Linked DNA regions of Microscilla marina ATCC 23134. Each later gene encodes a partner of the first gene's protein in a complex. Links are inferred from orthologs where the notes say so. Each region holds a gene or a part of one and is shown on either strand. Other genes may lie near its edges.

What was found.
Region 2: the proteins of pheT (region 1) and pheS are in contact, whole or in part, in a crystal structure (PDB 6P24), measured with the Escherichia coli proteins. The link is inferred for Microscilla marina ATCC 23134 from one-to-one orthologs.

The regions. Positions count from the first base shown.
Region 1 is NZ_AAWS01000093.1:1,855-12,745, forward strand. The notes cover bases 6,081-9,164. They hold pheT (phenylalanine--tRNA ligase subunit beta), read right to left. Parts: upstream 8,790-9,164; coding sequence 6,372-8,789; downstream 6,081-6,371. Other genes in these bases: M23134_RS42870 (vWA domain-containing protein), read left to right, coding at 9,112-9,164. In the rest of the region: M23134_RS36390 (HipA domain-containing protein), read right to left, coding at 136-1,062; M23134_RS36395 (HipA N-terminal domain-containing protein), read right to left, coding at 1,052-1,372; M23134_RS36400 (helix-turn-helix domain-containing protein), read right to left, coding at 1,344-1,586; M23134_RS36405 (hypothetical protein), read right to left, coding at 1,747-3,465; rny (ribonuclease Y), read right to left, coding at 3,455-5,059; M23134_RS36415 (cell division protein ZapA), read right to left, coding at 5,305-5,601; M23134_RS36420 (hypothetical protein), read right to left, coding at 5,730-6,026; more of M23134_RS42870, read left to right, coding at 9,165-10,215; M23134_RS36435 (Uma2 family endonuclease), read left to right, coding at 10,242-10,820.
Region 2 is NZ_AAWS01000028.1:23,394-39,980, reverse strand. Bases 5,680-8,637 are described here. They hold pheS (phenylalanine--tRNA ligase subunit alpha), read right to left. Parts: upstream 7,703-8,637; coding sequence 6,656-7,702; downstream 5,680-6,655. Other genes in these bases: M23134_RS22870 (alkaline phosphatase PhoX), read right to left, coding at 5,680-6,372. In the rest of the region: mfd (transcription-repair coupling factor), read left to right, coding at 1-1,223; gliding motility lipoprotein GldJ, read left to right, coding at 1,360-2,748; M23134_RS22875 (cytochrome-c peroxidase), read right to left, coding at 3,012-4,814; more of M23134_RS22870, read right to left, coding at 4,927-5,679; M23134_RS22860 (DUF3575 domain-containing protein), read left to right, coding at 8,995-9,570; M23134_RS22855 (outer membrane protein assembly factor BamD), read right to left, coding at 9,665-10,567; M23134_RS22850 (hypothetical protein), read right to left, coding at 10,503-11,378; M23134_RS22845 (TVP38/TMEM64 family protein), read right to left, coding at 11,492-12,061; membrane protein insertion efficiency factor YidD, read right to left, coding at 12,099-12,563; M23134_RS22835 (hypothetical protein), read right to left, coding at 13,149-13,967; M23134_RS22830 (prolipoprotein diacylglyceryl transferase), read right to left, coding at 14,373-15,479; M23134_RS22825 (hypothetical protein), read left to right, coding at 16,383-16,587.

The DNA.
Region 1 (10,891 bases):
ACCCTTTAAAAAATAAAGCAAGTAAATAAACTCAATGTAAACCATTGATTAACTGAGCTCCTTAAGGTCGGTTTACAAGGATTAATAGGGTAAACATTTACTCGAATCCGCTGTGGACTATTGATTGGTAGCCTTTTAAATTAATCTTTTATACCTATTTTCCATTAAATGAAGATATTGTTCCTTCATCTCTTCAGATAAAAAAGAAATATTAATCCAATGCTCTAACTCCTTTTTTTTATCTACCATATGTTGGTGCTCTGCTACGATTGTTTTCTCTGCTAACTGTAACTTGTCTTGAGCATAGTACTTAAAGAAGTGATCTTTTTTAAATTTACTTTTTTTCCCCGCAAGAGGGAGCGCCGTTTCTTCTACAGCTTTGCCCATAGCAATGGTTGAGTTAAGCAAATCATACGCGGGGCTCAACGTGATACTATCTGCTTTGGTAATCAGGCTAAAGTTTTTGAGATGCATATCTTCATTCCCTGTAAGAAAGCAAAACAATACCCTGCGAAACAATTTTCTTTTTTCAAGTACCGGAAACGTGCAGTACTTTTCTATCACAGGAATCAACTTCTCCATAGACCATTTGTACTTAGTATCTCGTGTATTACCAGTAAGTTGGGCAAAGTCTTCCTGATGGTATTTTTTGTTTTTTCCATACCTATCAAACCGCTTGATAAAGTAGCTTAAGCTACCATCTTTTGAGTAAACCAGCCCGGTGAGTGGTACCTCAATACCAAAAGCCTGCGCCATTTTCATTGTCACATCTTCATTTTCTGGCACCTCTTTATAAAGGTCGTTTTGAGGCTTAATAATAAACGTTCCTCCGTTATCTACTACCTCAAATGCTTGTTTAGCAATGGCTAATTTTGCACTTAGCTTTGGTTGCACACCTTGTATAGACATTTTGGTAGCTATTGCAGCAGCTTCTTGCCTTTGTTCTTGTGCTGTAAAAGGCAGGTCTTTTAAGTCTGTTAACTTTGCAGAAAGCTTTGCCAGACCTGGTTTGCTATACCTGGTTTGGCTCAGTTGATAGCTAATAGGGCATTTATGAACCATGGGTATTTATCTTTTCTACTGTAACAGCCCCTACTAAGTCTGAACCAGCTGCCAGTAATTGTTCGAAATAATCCTTTTTATCTATTTTATGCGCTTTTAGCAGCCCCAAAAGCTGAATGCCTTCTGGCAATAATCCCTCAAAAAAAGAAGGGAAAGAGGCGTACTCATAAGCTTCATCTTGTATGGGCATGGTAAGCGATACTGGTGCACCTTTATACCCGTTTAAGTATTGAAAGGTGTAATGTTGAGTTGTAACCTCTGTAAGCGTACCTGCTTCTACATCATGTATTTTCACCAAGGCTTTTTTCATATTTTTCCATCAATGGGCTTTCAAAGTTAATAGTGATATTGAGGGTGTGCAGAATACTGGTAATGGTAGACCATTTGACTGTTTTTTTTCCTTTTTCCAAGTCATATATCACCGTTTTGCCCACTCCTGCCAGCTCCGCTAATTGATTTCTGCTCAATCCGGCTTGTTTTCTATGAAACAAAATAATGTCATGTAAATTGTTTTTTGCCGCCATAGCAGTAAAAATAAATATTTTTACTCGAAAACAAAATGAAGTACTGTAAAACAAGCAATATTTACCGTTATAACAGTAAAAATGAATGATTTTGCTCAAAAATAAAGTAAAAGGATTTAAAATAAATGATAATTACCGCTACAGCAGTAAAAAAATAAATTTATTCAAAACGTTGATACACCACTACCTCCTCATTCTCCAAAAACACTTGATACCTCCTCTCTGGCAACTTTCTGCCTAAAGGTTTTTTAACAATCAACCAATCATATTTTACCTGAGGATTTCGCCTTGTGTCAAGGGAGTGTTCTTGGGCAACATGCAAGCACATATATTGCAAATATACCCCATAGGTATCATGTTGTACAAATACTCGCTGAAGAGCAGGCATTGACGTTATTTTTTTGGCAACTCGAATGTAAGGGTAGTTTTTAGTGGGCATTTGAGCAAATAAGTAGCTCGTGTGTATGACAAAAAATAAGCAAATGCCACCCAACAATACACTGATGAGGTAGCTTTTTAGCCGGGGTATAGACTTACCCAAGAGCAAAGCAATGGTGTATACCAGTGGCAACCAAAGCCATAACCAAACCCGCTGAGGGGGAAGCACCCTTTGCAGGGCAATCATCAACAGAGGAATTACCACACAAAATAAAGCAAATTTGCCTGCCTTGCGGCGAAATATAAAAATGAGTAGCACACCAAGCCCACACACTAAGCCCAACCATTGCCCCCAAGGGTTACCAAACAAAGCATTGCCCCAGGCTGCCAAATAAGCCGGGAATTGCTGCCCCCAGGTGGCTAAACTCAAAGGTTTGACCCAACCATTGCCTACCAAGGCAGCAGCCCCGTTTGCTAGTACAATGGGGCTATATAACAGGCAAGTAAGCCCTGCCACAATACATAGGTCGATTGCCCAGCGTTTCAACAACTTTTTATCTTGCCGCCATAGCTTCATGCTTTGGCATACAAGTAATGTGGCAAATGGATACAAAAAAACAGGAATGGTATAAAAACCCAATACACTACTCACAATGAACACCAGTCGCTGCTGGGCACGATAGTTAGCGGCAAGCCCAACCCGAAAAGCCAATAAAATAAACAACAATTGCATACTATAGCCTCGCCCCATTACGCTGTATACGCTCACCAGGGGCAAAAACGTGCCCAAGGTGGCAAGCAACCAAGCCCACTCGAAACGGGTGTAGCGATGCAGCCATTGCCATGCCAAATACCAAACCGCAAGGCTGGCAATGATAGAAGGCAGCCGAAGGGCAACAAGGGTAGGCAAAAAAAGGTGAAGCAATGCGGCTATTTCAGAAAAAAAAACGTGGTTGTTAGGGCCTGGATAATAAATGGCTGCTACCAATACCCCTTTGTGTACCAGATGAATATAAGTAAAAGCTTCGTCGTATTGGAGGGTAAAAACTGTGGCGTAGTAAAGGCGGCTTGCCAAAACACCGCACAAGGTAGCTATTAATATAATTTTTTGCGAAAGCGAACAAGTGATAAAACTGTGTAAAGAAAAAGCAAGGGTTGTTTTGACAAGTGACAAGAAGCGTAATAAAAGCAATGTTACCCAAGATCGCCCGCAATACGCTAAACCCCACATTACAAAAAGCAACCAGCCAAGTATTTGAAAACTGATAAATACGGCAGGAGTAAAGTATTGGGTTCGAAGGGTGTCTATTTGCTGGGTTTTGCCAAGCACCTGGGCTACCCATAATGTTACGGTGTTATAATGCTGAAACGACCACCATAGAGCGCCTCCCAACCAACCGAGCAAAAAAATGAACCATAACCCGGTTACCACAAAAAAAGCCGGACGATATGCCCGGCTTTTTTTGTGATCATATAATTTACTATCAGTACTACTTAGCATAACTTACCGCGCGCATTTCTCTGATTACGGTAATCTTTATTTGCCCTGGGTACTGCATGTCTTTTTCTATTTTTTGCGAAATATCATAAGACAAGATGCTGGCGCGTTCATCGTTTACACTTTCTGCGTCTACAATTACGCGTAGCTCTCTACCTGCCTGAATCGCATAACACTTGTTTACCCCGTCAAACGACAAAGCAAGTGATTCAAGCTCTTTCAAACGTTTAATGTAAGACTCCATCACCTCGCGACGTGCCCCTGGACGAGAACCCGAAATAGCATCAGATGCCTGAATGATAGGAGAAATCAATGAAGTCATTTCAATCTCATCGTGGTGAGCACCAATGGCATTACAAACCTCAGGATGTTCTTTGTATTTTTTGGCAAGCTCCATTCCCAAAATAGCGTGAGGAATCTCCGACTCATCGGGGTATACCTTGCCTATATCGTGCAGCAAACCAGCGCGCTTGGCAAGCTTGGCGTTTAAGCCCAGCTCGGCACACATGGTAGAAGCAATTTTTGCTACCTCGCGCGAGTGTTGTAATAGGTTTTGTCCATAAGACGAACGAAAACGCATACGCCCTACCAACTTGATAAGTTCAGGGTGCAACCCGTGAATACCTAAGTCAATGACTGTACGTTCGCCAATTTCAATAATTTCTTCTTCAATATTTTTAGTAGTCTTTGCTACAATCTCTTCGATGCGTGCCGGGTGAATGCGTCCATCTTGTACCAAACGCTGCAGCGACAAGCGCGCTACCTCACGGCGTACTGGGTCAAAGCCCGAAATAATGATGGCCTCAGGCGTATCATCTACAATAATCTCTACCCCAGTGGCAGACTCCAGCGTGCGAATGTTGCGTCCTTCACGCCCAATAATTTTACCCTTGATATCGTCGCTGTCAATATGAAAAATAGACACACAATTTTCTATAGCGTGCTCAGTGGCAGTACGCTGAATCGTTTCAATTACTACCTTTTTGGCGTCTTTGGTGGCGGTTAGTTTAGCCTCCTCTAAAATATCTCTTATCTGAGAAGATGCCCTGCTTTGCGCCTCACTTTTCAAGGCTTCCATCAATTGTTCGCGTGCTTCTTCGGCGGTAAGCCCGGCAATCTTTTCCAGTTGTTCTACCTGAGACTGAAGCATTTTGTCGGCTTCTTTGCGCTTTTCTGCAATCACCTCCGTTTGTTCCATCAAACTTTCCTTGATCTTGTCAAGCTCCCCATTTTTACGCTTGTTTTGCTCCATGAGCTTTGCCACGTTTTGTTCACGTTGCTTTATTTTTTGCTCATTGCTAATGATCTGATTCTTTTTGCGATTAGCCTCATCTTCAAAGTCTGCTTTCAGTTTCAAAAAGTGTTCTTTAGCTTCCAGTATTTTATCTTTTTTGTTGCTTTCGGCTTCTTTAAGCACTCCTTCCGCTTTTTGTTTGACCTCATCAGCAGCAAGATTGGCTTGCTTAATAATGAGTTGAGACTTGTCTACACTTTCTTCTTCTTTTATTTTCAGGGTCTTTTTTAGCAAGGTTCTATCTATTCCTATACCAATTGGTATAGAAATAATAGCCGTAATGATTACGTAAATGATTGTCATATATATTTATCTGTTTAAAGATTGATAGATGAAACGTCCGTTTAAATATCACAATATTTACCAGGATTGGGGCAAGAAGGGGACTGTAGGGATGATACACAAGGTATTTGTATAAAACAACACCTGTAAGTACATCACCTAAGGAGTAGGGTGAAGGGAGGTAGAAAGAGGGCTAAAAATAAAAAGGTATTTGAGACACTTCTGCCTTTGTTTGGCGCAAGTGTATGGTGTTTCTTATGTAAACGTTAATCGGAATTTAATGTAGAGTCTATGAGGCTACTCCAAAAATCTATCTTTTTGGTGACCAAATTGTCCATATCCTCGCTTTCTTCATTAAGCGTTAAACTCTCAACTGCATAATCAAGTGCTACCATTGCCAGCAGGTCTTGCCGATTGTCAATGCCAAACTCTTTGCGATATGCCTTTACTTTTTCGTTGATCATTTTAGCTGCCATGCGCAGTCTACTTTCTGTGTCACTGTCAGTTTGCATGGGGTAGTCCCTATCTGCCAGTTTAAGTTTTATAGAAAGCGATTGCTTCATGAAACATTTAAATTTATTGATTAAATAAGTTTATATATAGTCACCATACCTCACCTACATTTAGGTACAAACCTGTGTAAAGTGAAAGTATTGTTTTATTTTCAAATTAGCTTATTATCTCTATCCATCTAGCGACTCATAAGCGCTATGCACTTATCAATCTCTTCAATATACTCATCCAGCCTTTTTTTCAATCCATTGGTATCTTCTGTACCAGTCAATATTGAGGCAACAAGTTTAGTGAAATTTTCTTGATTTTGAAAATTATCCAGTTCTTCTTTTTGCTTCCTTACAATGGCCTTTAAATTGATGTTTTCTTCCACTACCCGCTCCATTTCTTTTTTGAGGGTAGTGGTTTTTACAATCAGTTTTTGCATTTTTCGCTCGAACAAATCCAAGCGTTTTTTAAGTTCTTGTTCTTCCATAGGAATGGTGGAAAAATAAAGGTCTATAGTTTAAGAAAATATTTTTTGGTCAGGCGAGGCAGGGCAATATCCAGTAAATATTGAGCCAACTTGCACGACGGAAGCATAGCCAAAGCTATGAAAGATCACTTACAGACTAAATTTTAACGAAGTATGTCCAACAAAGCTGTAAGCCCCGATATAAGGAGAGAACACTTAAAAATATAAATTTATTTTGATACCATTCCATAAAAGATAGTTTCAAGCTTTTGTTAATTGGCAGGTGGCAAGCAGCAAAGCTACAGGTAGAAAACACCCGTAGCTTTTAGCCTCACCTGGCAGTATCTTGAGATCCGAACCTTGCCTCTACTCTCTTATTACAGCCGCCAATTGGTGTTCAAAGGCGCCCCGTAGTTTTTTCATTGTTTTGTCAATGGCCTTATCGTTCAATGTCTTCTTATTGTCTTGCAAGATAAAGCGCAAGGCATACGCTTTTTTGCCCTCTGGAATACTCTTGCCTACATATACGTCAAACACATTGACCGATTTGAGCAAGTTGCGCTCGGTTTTTTCGGCAATTTTTTTGATCTCCTGAAAGCTTACTCCTTCATCAAGCACCAACGACAAATCTCTTTGTACCTCCGGAAACTTAGGAATTTCTTCAAAAGAGACTTTATCCTGATAAAACTTAAGCAATTGTTCCCAATAGATTTCAGCATAGAAAACATCTTGCTCTATAGAATTCATTTGCAATATTTTATCGCTGACCATTCCTGCCTGGGCAATCACCTTATTTTTATAAGTATAATTTACTCCAAAGCTAAAAATGTTGCTTTCTATATTTTCGTTTTCTACGTTGGTCAAGCCAAACTTCTGGCAAACCCAGGCAATGGCGGTGGCAAGCGAATGAAACTGACTTTGTTTGCTGACTGCCATCCAAGACTCAGCCTGCTCGTTACCCGTTACAAACACACTCATTTGGCGGGCTTCCTGGTATTGTCCATCGGTTTTATGGTATATTTTACCAAACTCAAACAACTTCAGGTCTTTTTGCTTGCGGTTAATGTTATGGTTGATGACCTCCAAGCCCGAAAAAAGCAACGTTTGACGCATTACTTCCAGCTCTTCGCTCAGTTTATTCAAAATGACCACATCGTTTTCAGCATTCAACTGATCTACTGCGGCTGCGTAGGCAGGCTTGGTCAATGAATTGTTGATAATCTCACTAAAACCATTCGCGGCAAGTGTTTGCGTAATATTTTGCTGTAGTTTGTTGCTCTCTATTGCCGGGAAATTGGCAAGCGACTCTGCCCCTAAAAACTCCGAAATTTCTATGTTGTTGTAGCCATAAATACGCAAAATTTCTTCAATTACATCCGCCTCACGCTGTACATCTATGCGGTAAGGAGGCACAATGGCTACAAAACCTTCCTCGGTTTCTTGGGTTAACTCAATGTCAAGGTTGTTCAAAATAGTTTTGATCTGCGCCTTGTCCAGTTTTTTACCAATCAAGCGGTCTATATGGGCATACTTTACCTTTACCTCAAAGTTGCCTATAGGCTCAGGGTAAATGTCTACAATCTCAGACGAAATAGTACCGCCTGCTATCTCTTTGATCAACAACGCGGCTCGTTTCAGGGCATAAATGGTCGCGTTAGGATCTACCCCCCTTTCGAAACGAAAAGCTGCATCGGTTTTGAGCGTATGTTTTTGTGAGGTACGACGTACATAAGCAGGAGCAAAATAAGCACTTTCAAGAAAAATGTCTGTAGTACTTTCTTTTACGCCCGATTTGATGCCTCCAAACACCCCGGCAATACACATACCTTTGCCCTCACCATCACAAATCATCAAATCTTTGTCCGACAACTTACGCTCAGTTTCGTCAAGCGTAATAAAAGGAGTGCCTGCTGGCAAAGTTTTTACAATTACCTTATTGCCAGTAACTTCGGCAAGGTCGAAAGCGTGCAATGGTTGCCCAGTTTCGTGGAGCACAAAGTTGGTAATGTCTACAATATTGTTAATCGGCGACAAGCCAATAGATTTCAATCGGTGTTGGAGCCAGCCGGGTGATTCGGCTACTTTTACTCCTGATAGAGTAACCCCGGCATAACGAGGGCAAGCCTCAGTGTTTTCTACTACCACTTCTACCGGATTGGTTGGGCTGTCTACCTTAAAGTCTTCTATTGAAGGCGTACACATGGCACGATCAAACGCCGCCTTAAGGTCACGTGCTGTACCAATGTGCGAAGCTCCGTCTACCCGGTTAGGGGTAAGTCCAATTTCAAAAACATACTCGGTCTCCATTCCCAAAGCCTTGGCAGCAGGAGTACCGTTGGGCAAGTCGGTGTCAAGCACCATAATACCGTCGTGTGCTGTGCCTAAGCCTATTTCGTCTTCGGCACAAATCATCCCTTCTGATACTTCGCCTCTTACTTTACTTTTCTTTATCTGAAATGAGTCACCACTGGTAGGGTATAGCGTAGTTTTGGGCAAAGCCACAATCACTTTTTGTCCAGCCGCCACATTAGGCGCCCCACATACAATAGGGTAAGGTCGGCCTTGCCCTACGTCTACAGTCGTAATACTTAGTTTATCAGCATTGGGGTGCTTGGCGCAAGTCAATACCTCGCCTACAACCAACCCCGTCAGTCCACCTTCTACCTGGTGGTACTCTTCTATGCCTTCTACCTCAAGCCCGGTTTGGGTCAACACGGCTCCAATCTCCTCTATATCTTCGGGCAAATCTATATATTGCTTAAGCCAATTATATGCTATTTTCATAAACTATGGTATAATCTCGTTTTCTAATACTGAGTTGGGTTTGATGGTTTGATAATCAAGGAATTAATTACTTAAAAAACCACTCAGATTACTTTCTCAGTTAAAATTATACACAAAAATAGATAATCAAAAAAAACAAGCAATGAATTCAATTTAAAATTGAGGAAACCGGGAAATATAGCAGACCTGCCTAAAAACAAACGATACACCAATTGTTCAATAATCTAAGACTTGGTCATCCTCATTGAAACCATATTTCACATTACATAGTTATTTTAGTATATTTATAGATAGCAACCTTTTATCTTGAAACTAAAAAATTATGTTAGGACATAGATTTACCAAATATACCCCACCAGAACTCAAGCAAGCCGCTGATTTTGACCGATTGCTAGATATTTTTATGCAGCTGGTTACCATGACTTCGGGCGATGTGTCAGAAGCATTGCAGTGGCTCAATAACCTTGACCAGCAACACAACCTCACGAGTGATGAGTATGGGATTGGGGATTTTATAGAAGACCTCAAGAAAAAAGGCTACATTAAAGAAGAAGAAGGAAGTACAGGCAAAGTAGTAATGACTGCCAAGAGTGAGATTTCTATTCGTCGCAGTGCCCTCGAAGAGGTTTTTGGCAAACTGAAGCGTTCGCGTGGCGCTGGCAACCATCACACCAACTATTCGGGCAAAGGCGATGAAAGAGGCACCGACCGCCGGGCTTTTCAGTTTGGCGATGGGCTCGAAAATATTTCTATGACCGACTCGCTACGCAATGCTCAGATCAACCACGGAATTGGCGATTTCACCTTGTTGGAAAACGACCTGGAGGTGGTAGAGAGCGAATTTAAGTCGCAAACTTCTACGGTGTTGATGATTGACATTTCGCACTCTATGATTCTTTATGGGGAAGACCGCATTACCCCTGCCAAAAAGGTAGCAATGGCGCTTGCCGAACTCATTACCACCCGTTACCCAAAAGATACCCTCGATATTATTGTGTTTGGCAATGATGCCTGGCAAATCAAGATCAAAGATTTACCCTATCTGGAGGTAGGACCATACCATACTAACACTATAGCCGGGCTCGAGCTGGCAATGGATATTTTGCGCCGACGCAAGAATCAAAACAAGCAAATTTTTATGATTACCGATGGTAAACCTACTTGTATGAAGCAAGGCATTCGTTATTATAAAAATAGCTTTGGGCTTGACCGCAAGATTTTGAGCAAAACCTTGAACCTTGCCGTACAGTGCCGACGACTGAAAATTCCGGTTACTACTTTTATGATTGCGTCTGACCCTTACTTGCAGGACTTTGTGCGGGAGTTTACCAAGACCAACAAAGGCAAGGCGTATTATAGTAACCTGGACAACCTGGGAAGCTTTATCTTTGAAGACTATCAGCGCAATCGTCGGAAGAATGTATAAGAGTTGATAAAAAAAACAGCGAGATTATGACCGCCATTACACTAAAAAGCAAAGTATTGAGAATGACTGATGCCGAGTTTGAGGCCTTTTGCCTTGAGCAACGTGATTTGAAAATAGAGCGAAATTCTAATGGTGATATTTTAATTATGACTCCTACTTATTCTGATACCGGAAGGTATAACATTGAGATTTTGAGACAACTGGCAAATTGGAATGTAGAAATGAGCCAAGGACAAGTGTTCGATTCGTCTACAGGTTTTACTTTGCCCAACAATGCGGTGCGTTCGCCCGATGCCAGCTGGATAGCCCAAAGTCGTTGGGAGGCTTTGAGCGAAAAGCAACAAAAAAGTTTTGCACCTATAGCACCCGATTTTGTGGTAGAGTTGAAGTCGTCTACCGACCATTTGCCTACTTTGCAAGAAAAAATGCGCGAATGGATAGACAACGGGGTACAATTGGGGTGGTTGATTGATGTAGAAAGCCAAAACGTAGCAGTTTATCAGGCAGATGGTTCCAGCCAAAAAATTCTTGACTTTGACCAAAACCTAAGCGGAGCACCTATATTGCCCGGTTTTATGCTTGAATTGCCTCGCTTGAAATTATAATTTAAAAAAACTAAAAATATTTAAGTACACTTTACAACTACAGTGCTTTATATGTTTAGTTAAGGTATTTA
Region 2 (16,587 bases), on another replicon or contig:
GAGTAAATGTAGATGTACTTACACTTACGGCTACGCCTATTCCCCGTACCCTACATTTTTCACTAATGGGTGCCCGTGACTTGTCTATTATCCAAACCCCACCGCTCAACCGCCAACCGGTGACTACCGAACAACATACCTTTAACGATGAGGTTATTCGAGACGCCATCAGCTTTGAGCTACGCCGAGGCGGACAAGTGTTTTTTGTACATAACAGAGTCAAAGATATTATATCAATAGCCAATAATGTACTTAAGCTAGTACCTGATGCCCACGTGGGGGTTGCTCACGGGCAAATGGAGGGACCTAAGCTAGAGAAAACTATGATGAAATTCATCGAGGGCGAATATGATGTGTTAATTTCTACCAATATTATAGAAGCCGGACTGGATGTACCCAACGCCAACACCATTATTATAGACATGGCGCATACCTTTGGGCTTGCCGACTTGCACCAAATGCGGGGAAGAGTGGGGCGCTCTAACCGTAAAGCCTATTGTTATCTGCTTGCGCCTGCGTCTACTTTACTCAATGTAGAGTCACGTAGAAGGTTGTCAGCTTTGGAGGAGTTCTCTGACTTGGGCGATGGTTTTAAAATTGCTATGCGTGATTTGGATATCAGAGGCGCAGGTAATTTGTTAGGTGCCGAGCAAAGCGGTTTTATTAGTGACCTAGGGTTTGAAATGTACCACAAAGTATTAGATGAGGCAATTCAAGAACTTAAAGAAACCAAATTTAGGGAGTTATTTGAAAGTGAACTTGCTATCAAGGAAATCAAAACGGACTGTGTGATAGAAACCGATTTGGCCATTTTAATTCCTGAAAACTATGTTACAAACATCACTGAAAGGCTTAGTTTGTATACTACCCTTGATAACATTAAAGAAACAGAAGAGCTCAATAAGTTTAAAATCTCGGTTCAGGACAGGTTTGGCAACCCACCATCAGAGGTAAACGATTTGATAGAAACTGTCAAGCTAAGGTGGGAAGCAGAACGTTTGGGGATGACCAAACTTACGCTTAAAAATGGGGCAATGAAAGGCTATTTTAACTCTGAAAATGACGACTATTTTAAGTCTGATACCTTTGGCAAAATCATCCGGTATTTGCAGCAAAACCCTCAAAAAACACGCTTAAAGGAACATAAGCAAAAACCAATTATTATATTTGCCGAGGTAAATTCAATTCAGCAAGCGATCTCTATACTATCCTCTATAAAATAGCGTTGATAAGGGGAGTAAAAAACAAAAAATACAAAAACTTTCACCAAAGGATATACGTTGAATTTGGCATAATAAGTGTACTTTTGTATTTATACGCTTTAAATTTTCTATCAATAAATTTAAGTTTAAACAGGTTATGAATAATAAAATGCAGCTCTTTAAGCAATTTTGTCTGTTTGCAGTTTGCTCTACGATGCTGACCTCTTGTTTTTTGTTTAACCGGGAACCCAAAGGCTTACAAAACAGTAAGAACGTTCACCGGAAGAACCAAAAGAGTATGGTAACGGGAGTAAAGTATAACGTAGAAGCAGGTGAAAAAGGCTCTGAGTATAGCTTCAAAGTATCAGAGTACGAGGGACAACCCGATGCTCCTAATATGGTGTTTATTGAAGGAGGGCGCTTCACCCTTGGTTCTTCTGAAGAAGATATTATGTTTTCTCACGATAACGTAGAAAGAACCGCCAGTATTCAGTCTTTCTTTATGGACCAAACCGAAGTGGCCAATATCCACTGGTTAGAATATATGGCATATTATGAAAACCCAGACAACTCATCTCGTCTCCCTCCCGGTTTTACTGACCTAAAAACATACAGAGATCAGGTTTTGCTTCCTGATACTACTGTTTGGGCAAGTGAACTCGCCTATAACGACTCTTACGTAGCCAACTATCTACGTTATCCTGGTTTCCGTTTCTTTCCTGTAGTAGGTATTTCCTGGGTACAGGCACAAGACTTTTGTCGCTGGCGTACAATGGTTGTAAACGAGAACCTGGCACTACAGGCAGAAAAGTCTGGTAAAATCGAATCTGTACCTGACTTTGCCAATGGCGAAAAATTACCTTTGGAGTCTGGTGTAGTTGTACCTGATTTCCGTTTACCAACTGAAGCTGAGTGGGAATATGCTGCTAAAGCTTTAATTGGAACTCAATATAATGACGAAAACCAATCTAACGGACGTATTTATCCCTGGGATGGTCACTCTGTAAGAAACCCTTACGATACTAAGAAGTACCCAATGGGTTATATGCTTGCCAACTTTAAGCGTGGTCGTGGTGACTATGCTGGTATTGCTGGTAAACTAAATGATGGTGCTTTGATCACTGAATATGTATTTGCTTACCCTCCTAACGACTATGGTTTGTACAATATGGCAGGTAATGTAAGTGAATGGGTAGAGGATGTATATCGTCCAAACTCTTTCCGTGATGTAGATGATTTGAACCCTGTTCGTCGTCAACGACTTGATAGTACTAAGCTTAACCCTGATACCTCTAAGAGTGTATACAGCGATGATAAAAAGCCTTATAACCCTGCCAACTCACAAGGAAACACTACTTTGAACTCATTAGTAAATGATGATGTTCGTGTATACAAAGGTGCTTCTTGGAAAGATGTGGCTTACTGGTGTTCTCCTGGTACTCGTCGTTTCTTAGATAAAAATGGTCGTACTGCTGCTATCGGTTTCCGTTGCGCAATGATTATGGCTGGTGAAAGAGACGGAGAAACTCGTAGAAAAAATAAATAATATTACTGAATATACTTTTGTTAAAAAAAGGGTAGTCAATTTGATTGACTACCCTTTTTTTTATTAGAATAATATCAAAAAGCAATGTAAGCCTTGGATACCAATGCATATAAGTACAATTGGGATATAAGAACTTACTTTATTTATATTATCAAGATAGAACTAAATATGCCTAATGAGTAGGTGTCACAGCCATATGAATGAGTTACTCTTACTTGTAGCACCGATATACATCGGTATCTAAGGACTTATAGCTATTGCGGCTACTTATGTACCTGTTTTTTACTCTTCTCATCACTCAAGCTCTTCATAAACACCACCAATGCAGCTTGTTCTGCTTCTGTAAGGTTTAGCCTATCAGGTGGTAATGTTTGTAAGGGTTGGTTAATACCGATGCCAGCCCCTCCCCCTCGGTTATAAAAATCTACCACCGACTCTAGTGTGGGATATGCTCCATTGTGCATATAAGGTGCTGTTTGTGCTACATTGCGCACGGTAGGCGTCTTAAAGAAAAACTTACGTTCGTTTACCTTAAATAAGTGATACCTGCCCAAGTCGGGGTCTATAGTGGCATTGGCAGTATCAGGCTTTTGGGGCACAGCCAGCATTTCCAACTCGGTTTCACGAAAATTAGGTGGTATGGTGCCATTAAAAGTGGGAGGAAAATGACAGGTAGCACACTTCGCTTTACCCATAAACAAATTAAAACCCTTGACTTCTTTCTCAGTCAAGGTTTGCTCTTGTTGGTTCAGGTTACGGTCAAACTTAGAGTTAAACGGTGCCAGACTTCTTATATAACTGGCAATGGCATGACGAATGTTAAGGTCGTTTACACCACGCTTATACAGTTTTTCAAACGTTGTTTTATAGTCTACAGTGCGGTTAATGAATGCTTTTATACTTGCCAGATCGGTATGAAACTCTTTGGTGTTTTTTACTACCGAAACTATTTGCCCTTCTAAGCTACCTGCCCGCCCATCATAAAAAAACTTCTGTTGCAAAGCAGCATACAATAATGTAGGACTATTGCGGGTTTGTCCTGTGGGCGTCACCAAGCCATCACTAAAACCTTTTTTTGCCTGGTGACAACTGGCGCAGCTCATGGTCTTGTCTGCCGACAGGTTTACATCGTTGAACAAGCGTTTGCCCAAGGCTACCTTGTCGGCAGAATGTACCCCTAGTTTGGGATCAGAGAAATAGGCAAGGTTAAAAGTTTTGTCTGAAAACAAAGAGGTAGCCTCATGATTAAGCGCCAGCGTAAAAGGAAACTGCACTTGCCAGACGTCTACAGTTTTTACCCACAGCTTAAGTTGAGGATGGGTGTGTTGTTGAATAAAAGCATAACGGTCAAACTGATTAAAGTCTCCTTTGAGGGCAGCTACACTTTGGTCAATGGCCTGCCTCCATTGTTTGAATAAAGTACTGTCTTTAAACTCAGGTTGGAATATTTGTAAATAGTCCTGAAGGCGTTCGTATATCCAGGCACTTTCGCTGAGCGATTGCTCTAGTACAGGTGAGTCAAACCCAGTAACACCAGTGAGCGCTACTCTGGCGATGGCATCACGCAAGAGCCATAAAAAATGATAGGGCTTATGAGAAGTAAAACGGGTGTTTTTTCTGATAAGTTTGAGACGGTTGCGGGTAAGCGCTGCATTTTTTTTGATGGCTGCTTTATCCAGGCTATCAGTAAATATTTGCTCTTCTAATACCTGGAAACCTGCCGGTTTTTTCACCTTTATATCGGTGGCATCTTCTTCTACTACCTTGAGTATATTGGGCTGGTTCAAAAACTTATAATTTTCTATTTCCATAAAAGCCAGCACAGGCTCAGCGTATTTAAAATATTGACGGGCTTTTAGGTAATATTTTTCCAGGGCTTTTCTGGAATTGGCTTGCTCCAGGCTATCAAGCCAGTCAATGCATTGACTAATGTCTTGAGTGTATACTTGTTGAACCTTTGCAAAGTAATCGGTTTTGTGAACAGTGTTGGATGGATCTTTGGCAGCACAGCCAACCAGCCAACCTCCTATGGTAAGGGCAAGGGTGAACCTGAAAAGCAGTTTCATAACATTCATTAAAAAAAACAGAGAAACAATAAATAAACAAGAGCAAGCTCCCAACAAGCTTGCTCTGTTTGTGTTGAGGTGAAAACACCTCTGGGGGATAGAATCACGTGATTTATCTTTTCAATCCATTTACAACATACATTACGCTACCTTCGTTGCGGTTAGTTAAGTCAGGATTGGCTTTAGGGTCAGTAAATTTGTCGTTAGTCCACCCGTGGTTTTGAGTCATTAACAAGAAAGTTTCCGGCTTTCCTACAATGTCCGAAATATCAATCATTCCGGTAAGCTCCCAGGTTTTGGTAGATAGTCCATAACCAGCCTTGGCAGCACTTGCCTGATCACACTCTAATACTACTTTTAACTCACCTGTGTTTAGGTTGTACTGATACAAACGAGCATAGTGAGTTTTTTCAGGGGTATCAGGGTAGCCGTTTGGATCTTCCTGAATATAAGCATAGTTTTCTGTGACCAAAATGTTATCAGGGCTATGAAAAGCCTTGGCAACACCCGTGAGGTTGTCACCATCTAATACACAAGTGATTTTTCCGGCTTGAGTAGGGTCATTTTCGTTCAATACTACCTTGTATATTCTTCCATAGAAAGTACCTTTGTCTTTCAAGCCGTCTTTTTTTCTTCCGGTTACAGCAAAATAAACCTCACGGTTGTTTTGTGCCGAACCTCTTCTCCAGTCAACGTCTTCTAAACGAGAAAAGCCCATTACCCCTTTTTGCTTGGCCTCAGCATCCAACAAGTCTATGTTAGTCTCGGTCAATTGTACAAACTCCATATCGTAAGCTTGTCCTTCCTTCATATCCATTTCAAAGTTGATTCCCGCTGAGGTAACCTTCAAACCATACAGTTTACCTCCGGTCAAATCGCCACGGGCACCTACATACATGCCCAACTGACCAGATGGCACATCATTGTCAGAGTGGTCATCACCGATAAAAGCCACTGTTTTATCAGCGTAGGCATCTTTGCCTATCAATACTGCGTTTTCAGTAGACCATTGCCCAAAAGCAGGCAACATTGAAGCAGTTGAAGCAGTATTGGCATCTTTGTAAGGGTCTGTTACAAATACACCTTTAGAAGAACCACCCCACTCGCCACCAGACAAGTACAAAGGACCAAAGCCGTGCTCTTCGGGGGTAATCATTGAACCAGAACATTGAGCAGTAGAAGCCGTAGCAGCTGCGTTCAGTATGTACTCCCCTTTGATAGGTTTAAAAGTAGCGTCCAAGGTGATACGTGAAACAGAATAATCGGCCTCTATATTGTTGATCAGGGTATAGGTACCATCTGTGTTTTTCAACAACCCGGCACCATCAGCCATAGACCCATACACAAAATCAGGAGTTTCAGTAAGTTGATCTTCTGAAGATAATATAGAGTGTATGCTTACATTCGAAAACTCATTACTCAACTTCAAAAATGAGGGAGTTTTTGAGTGTGTAGCCAAGACTATTTGAGATGTATCTACGTTATTTTCATCTTTCTTACAAGCTAACAGGCTTACAGCCAATACACTAACAAGCAAGTATAGTTTTATAGATTTCATTGTAGTATAATAATAGATTTGAGTGATGTTTAAAGTCACAAACGTAGAGGTTTAATGTTAACCAAAGACTGTTTCGATTTTAATGCTAAGTTAAATATGCGGGTAAAGTAGGGGCTTATGGGGTAAAATAGTTAATACACTCTTAATACTTAATCATTTGTTTTTTAGGATATGCATAGAGTCCCAAAAAAACTGCTTATCCCAATATGTACTCCACCAATAAAAAAAGCCTTTGAAAACTGAGGAGTTTTCAAAGGCTTTTGAATGGGCTATATAGTCAATGTTACATCTTAGAAAACTGACGTAAAAAACGGATGTCATTTTCGGTAAACAAACGTAAATCGTTGATTTGATACTTAAGCATTGCAATGCGCTCTATACCCATACCAAAAGCAAAGCCCGTATACTTCTCTGGGTCAATGCCACAATTGGCAAGCACGTTAGGATCTACCATACCACACCCCATGATTTCTACCCAGCCACTGTATTTACAGACATTACAGCCTTTGCTATCGCAAATAAAGCAGGAGATGTCTACCTCAGCACTAGGCTCAGTAAACGGAAAATAAGAGGGACGGAAACGAATTTTAGTATTTTTACCAAACATTTCTTTGGCAAAATGATACAAGGTTTGCTTCAGATCGGCAAAACTCACATTTTCATCGACATACAATCCCTCTACCTGATGAAACACACAATGAGCTCTTGCTGAAATGGCTTCATTACGAAAAACCCGTCCTGGTGACAAAGTACGAATGGGAGGCTTTTGATTTTCCATCACCCGTATTTGTACCGACGAAGTATGGGTACGCAAGGCAATGTCGTCGTTTTTGTCTTCACCTTTGCCTTGTTTCTCTATAAAGAAGGTGTCCTGCATTTCGCGGGCAGGATGGTTGTGTGGAAAATTCAACGCCGTAAAGTTGTGCCAGTCGTCTTCTACCTCTGGTCCTTCAGACACATTGAAACCTATGCGCTCAAATATTTCTACAATACGGTTACGGGTAAGGGTAAGTGGATGTACCGTGCCTAGTGTATGGGGTACTGTGGGCAAGGTAGCATCTATAGGCGCACTATTTCCCCCTTTCTTTTTAGGGCGTCCAATATCGGCTAGTTTCTCTTTAAACTTGGTTTGAGCAGTATCTTTGAGTTGATTAATGGCTGCCCCAAATGCTTTGCGTTCTTCATTGGGGATATTTCTCATTTCTCCAAAGAGTTCCCCAATTTTCCCTTTGATAAAAACTCTCTTGAATTCTTCCAGTTGTTCACGGGTTTCAATGGCATAATCTTCTACCTCTTGCAAAACCTCTTTGACTTTATCCATAGGTGCCATAACAATCAAAATGATAAAAAAGACTTAGTACACTGTAAAATAAATATCTTATGCTTTTTTCGGCTTCTTTTGCCCTCTGACTTCTCTTTACAAAAATCGCGTAGCTTTGGCTATGCTCTATTTGTAAAGATCGCCAGCAAACAAAATAAACTCGAACTAAATGACAACTTACTTAATTTACAATGTACTTAGTAATGGTTGAAAAATAAAGTATCCATTTGGAGATAGAGATTTGCTACTGAGGCGAGGCATTTTTTGCGCTCGTAGCAGCGCTACGGGCAATAAAAATAACGAAGCATCAGGAGTAAAGGTCATTTCCCAAATCGAAAGCTTACAGTCCCGATTCATCGGGGGTTATTTTTTGTCCATTACTTAAAGCCTAAAATTCAATAGTTTCGTTGAAACAAGCAAATATTTTAGGTAAAAGCTATAAACACAATGTAAGAAAAATGTAAGTTTTACTGGCTTTTTTCATCTCTATTTATATATTGCAAGTAATTAATTCAATCAATATTTCAAACTACTTCAAAACGAACAATGACAAAGTCACTATTACTATCATTGGTAATTCTTGTTGCCGGATTATTCACTGCCAATGTCCAGGCAAAAGGCTTTTATTAGTGAGGATGTAAAGGTTATAACACCTAAAAAATCAAAGAAACTTACTCGTAAGGAAAGAAGGGCTCTAAAAAAAACAAAAGAGAGAACTTCTCAAAAAGAGATTAGTCGACCTGAAAAAACAAATTAAGGAAGCCAAAGCAAACCTGCCCTACCAGAGCAGAGCGTAAGAGTTTTACCAAGGCTCAGAAAAAAGAGTACCGCCAAAATAAACGGCTCTATGGGTACGCTAGTGTTAGCTGTAGTTTTGTGGGTATTCTTAGGGAGTTTAGGTATTTAGCGTTTAAGGCAAAACCTATTATAATTGTAGGCTACCTTTTTACTTTTGGTGGATTTTTTGGTATTATTCCATTGATAGATATATTCCACATGCTGATCAACCCTGCCCATTATGAAGGAAACAGTAAATTATTTGCCGCATTTGGAGCAAAATAAAACTTAAAAATACTACCCCTATTGACATTGAAAGCTCTTGTTCAAAATTAAATTACGCCAGGGCTTTTTTGTATCCCTACAGGTTATATTAGTATATACTAAAGTAAATAATATATAAAACAACTATACTTTTTATCAGAACCACGTATTAGAAGTAATTAGTAACAAAAAACGGTTATAAAACATCAGGTACATAATGATCAATATTTACATAGTCTTAGAATACTAAAACAACAAACATGAGAAAAATTGCCAAAGTATTTACCCTTTTACTAGTAGTAGTGGCATTTGCTGCTCCTTCCAAGTCATTTGCTCAAGATGGCAAGAAAAACGTATTTAAAGTAAACTTACTTAGCCCTATTGTGGGTAGTTACAATTTCTTTTATGAAAGAGCACTTGGCTCAAAAACAAGTTTACAATTAGGTGCTGGATTTGTAAGCCTTACCGCAAGTGGTACTGGTATTACAGGATTTAGTGTAACGCCTGAGTTTAGATTTTATCCTAGTGGTAATTCTCCTAAAGGTTTTTATTTAGCTCCTTTTGCACGTTACAATAGTTTATCATTAACAGTAACTGATAACAGTGGTAATGAAGGGAAAGCCACCCTTGCTAGTATGGGTGGTGGTTTAAGTGTTGGTTATCAGTGGATTTTTGGAGACATCGTTTCTTTAGATTTATTTGCTGGTCCTGTATTTAACGCTTCTAGTAACGTAACAGTAGAAACCAACGGGTTTACAGAAGACAGCTTTTCAACAGGTAGTTTTTCTGGTGGCACAGGCGTACGCTTTGGGCTTACCTTAGGAGTAGCCTTCTAAACAAAAGAATCTAATAATTTTCGTTTTATAACCAATTGAGCCAGGTACTACATGTGCCTGGCTTTTTATGTGAATGTGGTAACGGATAAAACACTCACTTTTTGTATTTCCTCTCATTATCAAGCAAAAACTCCTTGATTTTCTGATGGTACTTGGCAATCTTCTTCAGGTTGTACTTTTGTGTCTGGTAAGCGGCATGTCGCCTACCGCCAGTATAAAAAATACGCCCCATCCCTAGTCCAGTCAATATGCCTGAAGCATAGTATCCATTCAGTACACTAAACACTCCAAATGTGAGCGAACCCAAGGTAAGCACACTGGACGATACCCCCCGCCAAAAAACACCTGCATACATTTGCCCTGCTCCAGGGAATATCCACGAAATTGTTTTGGCTTTTTTTATACTCTTAAAAGGCTTTTTTTCTACAAACCCATACAGTGCTTCAATGTTTTGATCTGACTGATGCAGTTTGATGTACCTGACACATAATTGTTTGGCTTTGTTCCATTGGTAAGTTTCGTTGAGGGCAAGTATTTCCAAAAACATCACCCTTTGCACCTTGATTGAGTCTTTGATGGTATTTTTGATGATGTTAATAAATTTAAGTGATTGCTTATACTGCTGCGCCAAATAAGCATTGAGGGCAACTTCATATAACAACAAATAGTTAACAGAATCTTGCGCAGGCAATAACTCGGCGCGTTCTACGGTTTCTTGTGCCAAGGTAAACTGTTTGAGTCTTTTGTGGCAATAAGCTTTGCGTAGTAAAGCCTCATTGGCAATGCTTTTATCTTTGGTCAAAAATACCACCCTTTCATAGGTGAGTTGGGCTTGTTGGTATTGCTTTTGGGCAAATAGTTGGTTGGCTTTTTTTAGGTAATGATGTATCACCGTTTTTGCTGTATGATGGTTGGTAAGGCTGTCTTGGGCATTACTGAAAGACCAACCGCAGAGGCACATCCAAATTAAATAAAACCTCATGGCGAATTGTTTCATATACTTCACGTTGTTGCATTTTTACAGATAATACACTCCCCCAAATATTGCCAATGTAAAAAAAGGAAAACAGGGCGCCATAAATAATAAACCGGGGACTGGCCGCACCATCTTTGATCAAAGCCTCAGCAGCTTGAGCACCCATAAATAAGTTTTGAAAAAGCATGCTTAAACCCTGGCTGGTGTTGCCTGCATACATTTTGCCAGTGCCAGGTACTACAGCCGACAAGATACCTGCTACCAAAGGCGAACGTTGGGGTATTTTTTTTAATTTTTGGGCAAAACTCAACAGCTTTTTTTCCTGACTGGCAAAGGCGGCGTATTGGAAACTGAACGCCCGGCTTCTTTGCTCAAACTGCACATAGTCTTTTTGCAACAAGGCAATGCCTGCCTGCTGAAATTGCCTTAACTCATGCTTTAAACTATCTGAAGGAAGAAGCTGAAGGGTGTCAAGTGCCTGATGTGCGGCGGTATAACGACGAACTCGTGTAAACTCAAGGCTTTGGTAAAAACGGGCTTTATCGTATAACTTGAAATCGGGGGTGACCCAACCAAGAGCCAGGGCAGCAGAGTCTGGTTTTGCCAGTCGGCGATAAGCCATGCCTGCATTGATTGCCAGACGGCTTTGTTGGGTATTGGTAGTAAACTTAGGGCGTAGCTGTTGGGCCAATAGCACTACATTGGCGTATTGCTTTTGACTGACCAAGTACTGCATAAACCTTATTTCTTCGTCAAAGGATGGAGAAACCTGCGCTTTTGCCGAAAGGCAACCAAAAATAAAGAACCACAAGAAGCCTGTAAACCTAATCAATTGAATTCATTTTGTTTTTTATAATAGGGCAAAATCACCTGGTGGCTCACACCTGAAGTTTAGTCTACCATACACCACTACCTCAAGAAGCTTGTTCTTATGGAGCTGTAGACTCACACCAACCACGAAAACAAAAAGCTGCTGCCATACACATACAAGTTTACCAATATAAGTTCACCCAAAAAAATAGCAGCTAAAAAACTCAAAATTTTCATTCGGATAGTGCCCGCCACATAACACACAATATCGGTAGGAACTAACGGAAAAAATGCCCAACCCAGCACATAAAAAAAGCCATAGCGATGATTGAGGCGTTTTCTTACCTTTAGTATTTGATGGGGGAACTTGCGCTGAAAAAAAGCGTCGAAACCCATAAATTGCGAAAAATAATAAATGAGTACGGCCGAAAATAGAATGCCTGCCATAGAGATAACCACTACCATGAGTGGTTGATGAGGAAAAAGCAACGAACCTGCAATGACAAAGGGAGTACTAGGAAAAAGCGCCAACCCTCGTACAATGCTCAGGAGCAGGTACACCAGCAAGATATGCTGCTCAAATTGCTGAAAAAAAGTTTGTAAGCCTTCGGCTGTAAAAAACTGAGGGTGATATATCGCATAAACCAAACAAAACAATAGTACACCCACCCAAAGCGCAAAAACAATACGTTTGACAATTTTCATGGTCAAATATAAACAAAACAATGAATTCAGTACAGCATTAGTGCTTATGTGGGTGCTCGTCTATCAACATCAAATCTTTGATTTTGCCTTTGGTCGTAAAAAACACCCCAGGTGTATTTTTGTGGGTACTTTTGGTGCAACGGCTCAAGCGATCGGCAGTAAGGGCTATTCCTTTGATAATACCGTATTTTTTGATCGCAATTCGGCTAAACCTTGAGCAGCTTACCTCATATATACAAGTAGCAGACATTTGCGGAGAAATTACCTGTTGATAGCCTGTAAGCAAACCTGAAAACACCCAATAAAAAGGGTTAATTGCCTGCACAAAAGTAATTCGTTTTTTTTGAGGTTTTTTGTAGAACTCTTTCCAAGCCCGTAAATCATAACGAGGTGGGGTATTGACAAGCAAATCAAGGTCTGTTGCTTTGTTCTGTGCCTGTAATGGGAGATGAACAAAAGTAACACCACACAATAGACAGATTAAAAGGCGGGCGATTTTCATAAGGTACATTTTATTATTTAAACCACTGGCTTTTTTCTACTCTACCCTACTATTTTTCGCCCTGATTTGTGTCTTCACAAATCACCTCACCCACAAGCTTAAAAAACGGCTTATTTTAGGGTTTCGATCGGTTGGTGAAGACACCATAGCCGTCAGGCTACTATTTTTTTACCCCTGAAATATCTTTCAGTGCCCAAGTTTTGGCGATTCGATCAGAGCGTGGGGACACTCGCTGAGGCGGTGACGGTATTTTTTAAGTGATTTTTTACTATGCTCCTCTTAACCTGACGGCTATGGTGAAGACACACAACCGAGGCGAGGAAGGTACTTTTAAAAAACCGAAGCTACAGTTTTACTGTGCTGAGCTCAACGAAGTTAAAAGCTGGGTAGAGTAGCTTTTTTCATTCTATTTGTTACGTAATTTTAGGTAAAAGCATAGCCCCAAAGGTAATGTTTTGACGATCTCCTCAAGGGCTTTTGTCATATAAAAACAGGTAAAAAATGTCAGTCAATGATTTAAGCTCAAATACTCAAGTTGCAACAACAGCCCAAAAACCTGATTGAGACCTTGTTTGAAGCAAGCATTTATTTTACCTTCTCTAGGTTTTCTATCCCCTCACGATCTGCCGCACCAATGGTCCATCTGCCCAGCATTTTGTTGCCTTTGATGGCATAATTTACCACCCCAAAACTGGTTCCAAACCCCCAGCCTACTACCAGATAGTCGCCTACTACAATGCCTACCCCTTTTTGTCCATCTGGTTTTAGTTGCCAACTAAGTTGATACACCGTACCTGTTTTGGTCACAGTAATGCCTCCCTGGTAGGCTTTTTCGCCCATCGAGCCATTTACTTTGTACTTGCCTTCTATTACTCCAGGCTGGCCACCCGATAACTTTTCGGTACCTGCCCTACTGCTTTGCGATGCTATCCATTCGCCCGCAAGTGTCCCATCTTTATTTATTTTGTAAGCCACTATACCATAAGTGCTATTGCCCCAACCCACGAACAAGTTTTGACCTTTTTTGATGGCTACTCCTTGGTAACTGCCTGCATTGGTGTTCCATTGCAATTGGTAGTATTCACCGCCTTTTTTACTAAACTTAACGGCTCCCTCATAACTAGTACCATTCAGGTCAAACGACTTGGTGATTTTCCAAGTACCCAATATAGGGTCAGTCTGGTTGTTGGTATTAGCAGATGTAGAGTCTGCCGGGTTTACTTCTGCTAACTTAGCCACTTCTTGCCCCTCATCATCATTGTTTTGCTGATAGTTGGTAGTTTGTTGCTGGTATTTTTTTTTGTAATTGTTAACGCGAGGATTTCTACCAAAGTAGCCTCTCATGGCAAGTAACAATACCGCCATTGCCCCCAAAAAACCTAAAAACACGAGTGTTCTTTTCATAATATGATAGGTATGTGAATGTCTGAGTAATTCAATATACTTAAAATTAAGCAGATAGTAGTGAAGAATAACTTGGACAGAAAATATTTATGTGCAATGCTGGATAAATTTTTAAAGATGAGCTCGTCAAAAAAATAGGTTGATCAGCCGCTATTTACACCTGATCAACCTATCATTGTCTAACAATTTAGGGAGCAACCAGTAAATAAAGTACGTGTTTTCAGTGAGAGGTTTTGGTTTGAGGCGAGATGGCAACATCTAGTGGATGTTGAGCCAGCCTGTGCGACGGTTGCGAGCGTAGCCATAGCTACGGTCAAAAAATTTAACAACGCATCAGAGCGAAACATCCTCTGTTAAATGCGTATACTATTTGTTGGTTATTCCCTTACTCAGTAAACCAATGGGTTAGCCATCAGTCTGCTTTATTTTCTTTGCATTTTTTGCTGCTATACCCAGCAACACCAAACCTACCACTACGCCTGGTACGCTAAGCCACTGCCCCATGTTAAAGAAATCGCCCATACCTACCAGCTCAGATTGAACCGGCTTGACAAACTCGTATACAATACGAAGGGTAAATAAAATGACCATAAATAAGCCAAATAATAAGCCTTCTGGAGTTTGGCTTTTGTAACGACTGTATACTAGCAACAGTAAACAAAACAGAAATAAGGACGAAATGGCTTCATAAAACTGTGCAGCGTGTCGGGGTACAGCGTATAAACCATTGACACTTGCCACTACTTTTTTGTCTTTGATGGCAACATTGATCACGGGTGGATTCAGCTTTTTGAAATGAGCCGCAGTAGAATACCGATTCATTGTCATCAGGGTTTTTTGTGCATACTGACGGGCTGCACTTGTGTCTATAGCCCTGCGTTTAAAGGTAATATTTACTTTGACAGAAGTGTGAGGGGTTTTATTAACGGTAGTATCTCGCCCCATCAAATCTACGTTGATGTCTTCTATCTCTCGTTGATAAAACTTCTGGTCAGCCAACCCATTTTTGTAAGTTCCACTAAATACCACCCCATAAGAAGCAGTCGTGGGTTTACCAATAATTTCTGAGTTCATTAAGTTACCAGTACGGATAAAAGCAGCTCCCAAAGCCACTACAATCACAATGCGGTCTACCACCCATAAAAAACTTTGGCCTTCTCTTTTTCGCGAATATAAATACAAGCCTACAGGTATGGCTATGGCAGCTCCATGACTAGCCAAGCCTCCCTCCCATATTCTAAAGATAGCCAAAGGGTCGGAAGCTGAAAAATATTGGCTGGGATCATAGAACAAAACATGCCCTAAACGCGCACCTACTACAGTACACACTACCATATAAATGAGTAACTTCTCTAGATCAGCTTCAGGCTTGCCTTCTATTTTAAATATTTTTGCAATAATTTGCTGACCAATTAAAAAGCCTGAGGCAAACAGTAATCCATACCAACGAATGGTGAGTGGCCCTATTGAAAATATTTCAGGGGAAGTAGCCCAATTGATATAACTTAGCATTATAATATAAAATGGAGTAAAAAAATGAGGTTAAGGAACGTGATCGCAATAACTGTCCGGTTTAGAACATATCCTCTTTCCTGACTTTCGTTACCCCGGCAGTTCCGCCGGGACTATGAGCTTTTATTGTCCGTAGCGCTGCTACGCCCGCAAAAAGTGCCTCAGTCAGCCTTGAGTTTATGACCTCAATCTCGACACTTATTTTTGAACATGTTCCTAAGTAACAGCCACGTTTATCAAGTTCTTTGCCTTAACTATATAGACTTTGTATTTCAATTAGCTCAAGATGATGAGTGCTCTGCTAATTTTTACTGCTTACAATATTTTATATGCTTATTTAGTTGTACTTATGTGTAATAAAAAAGCAAAGCTATTATTGCTAAAGACTATTTTGCTTCACCAAAGAACTATATTTGTCTGTTACCAAGCACCAAAATAAGGTTTTTGGACTCTCTGAATGGTGCATTTTGTTGGTGGCAAAGATACGCAAAAGAATCTAAGTTGCTATTTTTTCATCTGTCAAGTTAAAGTATAGGCAAGATTATGAACAGATGTGCGTTATAACTATGCTTATGGCACTTTTCTTACCCTAATTTTCTTCAAAAAATAGAAAATTTTCAGTTTTTTCTCAAAAAACGCAACAAGTTGAATAAAATCTCGTATAAGGCTTGCGAAAATATTCTATAAATCCTATCTTGCATTAGATTGTTAATCAAACACTACTTCTTAACTCTGTTAAGCAGACTTCGGCAAAAGGTTTTGTACGGTCACAACTTACACTGCTAACAAGTACAATTTCCTAATTCACTTTAACTTTTTTAGTTAAAAAAATGAGAATAAGAGAGGAGAAACTCAGGCTTATATACTCACTTTATTCATAATGATCACAAAACAAGTCAATTTATGCCTACAGTATTAGATATTATCCGACATAAGCGAATCACCAATTTTGTTTGGCGAGATGTAAGAAAGGTAGATGGAACTGCTCTGCACGTATGGAAAAAACGAAGCAAAAGGGTGTTACACAAAAAAACACAAATACTCAATGGGGTTGAAATCCCTTTGATTGATTTTCCTGAATATTACGCCAATACAATCAGTAGTATCA